Regions from separate parts of the Xenorhabdus sp. Sc-CR9 genome, predicted to be linked through region 1. Evidence: predicted binding sites of a transcription regulator. Region 1 holds the regulator's gene; the other holds the start of a gene.
What was found. Region 1 encodes LexA, which represses DNA repair genes until DNA is damaged. Its sites were predicted from a motif close to TNCTGTATGTACATACAGNA; they were not measured.

Region 2: AACQ81_RS00925 (metal-dependent hydrolase) is a predicted target of LexA. The motif match lies at 1,321-1,340, and genes of this name have one in related genera.

The regions. Positions count from the first base shown of each region.
Region 1 is NZ_CAWQTY010000195.1:5,270-8,492, reverse strand. It holds gene plsB (glycerol-3-phosphate 1-O-acyltransferase PlsB) at 1-714, opposite strand, end outside; gene AACQ81_RS14310 (diacylglycerol kinase) at 850-1,221, shown strand; gene lexA (transcriptional repressor LexA) at 1,340-1,957, shown strand; gene zur (zinc uptake transcriptional repressor Zur) at 2,098-2,610, opposite strand; gene AACQ81_RS14295 (DMT family transporter) at 2,934-3,223, opposite strand, start outside.
Region 2 is NZ_CAWQTY010000016.1:510-3,732, reverse strand. It holds gene AACQ81_RS00930 (L-cystine transporter) at 1-36, opposite strand, end outside; gene AACQ81_RS00925 (metal-dependent hydrolase) at 720-1,298, opposite strand; gene hxpB (hexitol phosphatase HxpB) at 1,527-2,192, opposite strand; gene AACQ81_RS00915 (AidA/PixA family protein) at 2,656-3,183, shown strand.

The DNA.
Region 1 (3,223 bases):
GCTGCGTGTTTCATCAGCAATGGCTTTTTCTATTGCCTTTGATGTGAGTAATTTGTTGAACAGTTCCTGTCTGGCAGGCAGACGAGGGCCAACAGCCGCAAGACGCTGACGGGAATAATGTATCCGGGCAACACGGGCGAGTTTATTAGCAATGATATCATCTGTACCATGCTCATCTGCCATCTTACGCAGAGAAACAGGCGTGGAGAAACGCACAAAACTATCTCGTCCCAGCCACAGGATCGCAAAAAACTTTTGCACACCATTTAGCAGACGTAATTGCGGTGCTGTATTAGCTTCTTGCCCTTCACGCCCCGGAGAGCGGCCGAACATTACGGAAACTGGCACCATCTGGATATTCAAATCAGAATTATTGTGATGCAAGTCCAGATAGGAATGAAAAATCTTCACAGATTCATGCTTTGGTGCATAACAACTGAACACACGTGGGCCGTTATCGATAAACACACAACTAGGAAGCTGCGCATCACCAATTTCCAAAGGATTCAACGGATCCGGCAGATCTTGTGCCAGACATTGTTGACGCAAGGTCAATAAGTCTGTTTTTGAGTGGTACGGGAGTACGTACAAAATAGGCCGTGTCGTATCAAGACGCAGCTCTGCAATGGGATCTGTAGGGATAAGTTTACTTTTTACTAATAATTTTAATGGTAAATTCAATAACTTATAATATATTTTACGCCAACCTGACATAACGACTTTAAGCCTCTTGTTAGCAATGCCTCGCAAGGATACCAGAAACAGATTTTGAGATCTGTGGAAATAAGACAATAATAGAGACTAAAAATTATATAACCATACAAATACCAAGTGATTGAGTATAATTCTATGGCAAATCAATCAACAAGTTTGACCCGCATCATTAAAGCGGCAGGGTATTCGGCGAAAGGAATCAAAACGGCATGGCAAAATGAAGCGGCATTTCGACAGGAGGCAATTGCTGCCATATTTGCAATTATCATTGCATTTTCTTTGGACCTCAGCATAGTCGAAAGAATCCTGCTTATCAGCGCTGTTATGCTGGTTGTGATTGTCGAAATTCTCAATAGTGCAATAGAAGCTGTAGTGGATCGTATCGGTAGTGAATACCATGAGTTATCAGGTCGTGCGAAAGATATGGGTTCAGCGGCTGTATTGCTTACCATACTTCTGGCCTTGTTTATCTGGGGAATAATCCTTTGGTCGCATTTTATGTGCTGATTCGACGTGTTTTTCATTAAAATACGTTATTTAGCTGCTTTTACGTGCTGACAGGTTCCCAATTCGAATTTACCTGTATATACTCACAGCTGGACTGTATAAACAAACAGGGGGCGAAATGAAAGCATTAACTGCCAGACAGCAACAAGTCTATAACTTAGTGCGTGACCATATTTCGCAAACGGGTATGCCACCGACACGTGCTGAAATTGCAGCGCGTCTTGGTTTTCGTTCACCTAACGCGGCGGAAGAGCATTTAAAAGCGCTGGCGCGTAAAGGGGTGATAGAGATTATTTCTGGTGCATCCAGAGGTATCCGTTTGCTTCTCGAAGAACCGGGTGACGGAATGAGATTACCGTTGATCGGTCGTGTTGCTGCTGGCGAGCCACTGCTAGCTCAGGAACATATCGAAAGTCACTATAAGGTTGATCCTGAATTATTTAAACCAAGTGCTGATTTTCTATTGCGTGTCAGTGGAATGTCTATGAAAGACATCGGTATTATGGACGGAGATTTACTTGCTGTGCATAAAACACAGGATGTTCATAATGGACAAGTCATTGTGGCGCGTATTGAAGATGAAGTCACAGTGAAGCGTTTCAGACAAACAGGAAACAAAATTGAACTGATCGCTGAAAATCCAGAATTTTCACCGATTGTAGTTGATTTGAGCGAACAGAGTTTCACTATTGAAGGATTGGCAGTAGGCGTTATTCGTAACGGAGACTGGTTCTGATTGTAAAAACGGATAATTACACTTTGCCATTCCGGGGCGGTCATTTTTCCAGTACCCGTTATATTTGAATTCAGCGGGAACTTGAGAATACATGAAAATATCAGCTATGACCGCCTCACCGCCCAAGCAGGTTCTTATCTTTATTTCTTTTTCTTCTCTTCAACAGCATGATTGTGCTGACATGTATCGCGTTCCGTACAGGAATCTATTTCATGGCAGGAAGCGCATAATCCGTGGACTTCTATCACACTATTTCTCAAATGGAACCCTGTACCTTGCGCTAACTGCTGAATTGCGGATTCAATATCTTTCGCATCCTTTTCAGTTACGGAGCCGCAATATTCACAGATAAACATAGCTGAAGTATGGCTGGGTTCTTCAAAGTGATGGCAAAGAACATAGCTGTTTGTAGATTCTATTTTGTGAATAAAACCTTGCTCCAGCAAAAATTCTAACCCACGGTAAACCGTTGGCGGCTTAGCCTGAGGTTCGACTTCGCGTAATAAATCCAGCAAATCATAAGCGCTTATTGCACTGGGTTGCTCCGTAATTAATCGAAGAATTTCAAGGCGTTGGGGTGTTAAGCGAACCCCTCTTGAAAGACAGATTGTTTCAGCTTGTGCCAGTAATTTTTGTTGATTGATAATTTCCATTACACCTCTCACACCTACACGATGCTAATAGCTTTGATGTTAACACGTTTTAGGCTTAAGAGTGGAATTCACGCGATACCTCACTGTCTTTGGGTTATAAATATAAGTATCAAAAGATGTCGATTATCTTGCTACTGTGTGACTCGTTATTTACTGATACATACCAATTAAAGATAAAAATAATAAATTTCTTTATCTTAAAAGAAAAAAACCAATATATAATAATATCAGGCAGAATAAATTTTTTCACAATCATAGAGTTAGGATATAAATAACTTTAAAGAAGATGAGTCATGTTAAATAATCTATCTTCTAGGAATAATTTATCTTTTTGCTGTTTCTGACTGTAATAATCGGATAGAATGTAGACTATTCGCAATTAAAGCAGTCAGAATAATACCACCACCTATAAGTGTATAATTATTTGGGCTGTCTCCAAAAACAAGCCATATCCAAATTGGGCCAAATACTGCTTCTAGAAGAAGGAAAAAACCCAGGTGAGAAGAAGGTATTAGTTTTGAAGATTTAGCAATTAAAGTTAGAGCTAAGAATACAATGACAGAACCTTCTATTAAGATTAGAAAAAAATTGAACAATGAAATATCAAGATTGA
Region 2 (3,223 bases), on a different contig from region 1:
AAAAACGAGCATGTTAATGATGAGTGGTAGATTCATCCCTAGTCTCCAAAATGTTTATACCTTCATTTTTCAAATTGTTGCTTTTTTTGCTGAATCACAACTTGTAATCAATCAGGTATACCAATATCTGTATGAAATATATTTATTATTCATGGTTCGTATTGAGATAAGTGATGATAGCAGTTTCAAACTGCTAACTTATTGATTGCGCTATCACTCAAAAATCTATCAGATACAGGCCATGAAAATCTATAAGATAGAATTTTATCAGTATAAAAATTTACTTGCTTATAATTAAATGGAATTTAATATAATTATTTTTCACTAGGTAGTTTAATTGGTTATATGTCCTAATCTATGTCAACTTTACTTTCTATACACAATGGATTTCAAGTTGCATCGCGATGGCAAGAGAGCAAATCCCCGGGAGCATAGATAACTATGTGGCCGGGGTGAGCGAGTGCAGCCAACAAAGAGGCAGTTTGAAAAACGAAGTGTATATACGATTTTGTCTGTCAGATAAGGTAATTCACATTCAGTAAACTGCTATTTATAGAATAAATAATAAAATTAAAGCGTTAAATAATAGTAGCATAGTGAATTAGTCAATTCTGATTGTAAACAGATAAGTGAGGATTGAAAAATATTATTTATGTAGTTAGTAATAGCCCTATTTGAGAAAATAGGGTTATTACATTGTTGTATGTACGATAAGTCAGCTACTTGTAGAGATTTTTTAGCTTATCAATTGTTAATTGATCGAACGAGAACTTATCAAAGTAATGCGTGAATGAAAAATCAATGTACTGTGGAAGAATAATAGCAATCACTAGGACCAGAACAGCAATAAATCGTTCAGCTTTTTTGCGTTCTTTTCCTCTAAGAATTGGGATACAAAAACGTGTTCTCAGTGGCCATAAAAGTGGAATACCTGCAGGAGTGAGCATATCGGCAATCAGATGGCTGATATAACCGACAACCATCGCATGGATGAAGTCGGTTGGAATGGGCCAATTGGAGGGGATTTCCGTCTGGAAGAGAGTCATTCCCACCATTAGCGCTAATAAACTATGTGTGAATCCACGATGGCCACATAATTTTGCTATTGGAATGGATATAAAACGGAATAACCTGCCTAAAGTGGAGCTTGGGTGGTCAATGTCAGGTAATAGTGAAGCCAGAAGTACACCGGGAAGCATATGTAACCAATCTCCCTGTGCGATTTCTGGTGTGATTTCTAACTGGTGAGCCAATACAAGGCTGGCAACGGAAAAAAGAAGATGCCCTTCTGCTGTCATAACGATTTATACTAATTATTTATGCTGTTTATACATACAGTTGGCAGTATAGAGGTTTTTGCATAAGGATGATAGAGGGTAAACAAGAATAATCTTTTATTTATTAATATATAACACCAATATTTAATCTATTTTTACCTAGATCAGCCAGGGATATAAAAGGATGTTTGATTTTTGCACTGCCAGGTGCATGGAAAACATGTATGCAGCATGGCAGCATGGTAACCATCAGGTAATATTCTCTATTGTTAATTTCTCAAGTGAATTCAACTTAATATCAGCCAGTGACCATCGAGGATCATCAAAATGATGGGCGGCAGGAACAACAATTGAACGCATTCTTGCAGCCTTGGTTGCTATCATGCCATTAAATGAATCCTCTAATGTAATACATTGAATCGGGTTAACGTCAAGTTGATTGGCAGCTTGTAAGTAAACTTCTGGGTGGGGTTTGCTATAAGGTAAGTCTGCGGCAGAAATGACAGCATCAAAGTAGTGCCGTATGTTAAATAATTCAAGTACCTGTTCAAGCATCCCATAGGGAGATGCAGAGGCCAGACCGATTTTTAATCCACGTTCGCGGCAGAGGTTTAAAGCATATTCGACGCCTGGTAATAAGGGGCGGTTTTCTTTTACTAATCGAACTACATAATTGATGATGCGTTGTGCAACTTCATTTTTAGAAGTACCTTGCCACGGTGCAGCTTGATACCATAGTTCAACAACCTGATCTATCCGTAATCCTAATGTATCAGGCAGTTTTTCTGCTAAAGTCAAATCCAATCCTAATTCACCGAATATATGTTTTTCTCCTTGTTCCCAATAAGGCTCAGAATCAATGAGCAATCCGTCCATATCAAAGATGACGGCTTTTAGAGGTAAACAAAATGACATTTCATATCTCTCCGCAATGATAATAGCGATGAATAAAATTTGATTGTAGCAATCTCAATAAGTTAAATCCCGTTGTAAGGTGATAACAACGAAAGAAATTGTTTTTGAGGAAAAATAAGAGCATTACTCTACAAATGGAGTTAGAGTAAGCTTCTTATAACATATAGAAATGCATAATTATTTTTAAATGGTGTGATTATGATTGATATCATTACAGAAGAGTAATATAAAAATATTAAATTATTATTCTCAATATGATTATTAATAAATGTCATATTAATATAATTAAAATATATTGCATTGTAGTAAATTTGATTTCAGGAACGTTAATTTTTAATGTTTATATGTTCTTTTTTTTTCGGTATTGTGGTGTTGTAAGCAGCTACTAATTAAATATGGGCCTGTTGTTATTTTGGTTTACGTATAAAAAGTAATAATACCGTTAACTAATGAGGGTACTATAATGTCTAATATTATTAATATATTGGTTTCTATGGAATCAGATTCTATTGCAAATTCAAATAGTTATAGTAATATAGAGAGTAGAGCGCCTACTATTGATTCAAAGTATATTCACATGTTGACATATAACGGAACCAACGTGATTGACAATGGAGGTACTAAATTATCTCTTAAAAATGTACGCAAAGATGATAATATTATATGGAAAGAAGATTCATTGTCACCTTATGACTCAAGATACTCTGTTGTATTAACGGCGGTTGTTGCAGATAACAAGGTTGTTGCCTCTGAGTATCTTTTTCAGTCTGAATTAGTGATGGCTCAGAAAACGGTACCCATTATAACAGGTGAAAATCCAATATCTGTAACACCTAAAGAAGTTGATTATCATTTTTGGGTGAGTTCCATCAAGGCAGTTCCAACTTCGAGCGTTCAAATACCTTTTACATGTTCATTCGAAATATATGAAGGCCCTGTTAGGATAGGGTTCGGTAAATATCGTCATATATTAGAGTTGGTTACAGTTTGAGTTAATAAAGAATTTTAACTTTGATAACGGATAAGTCCAC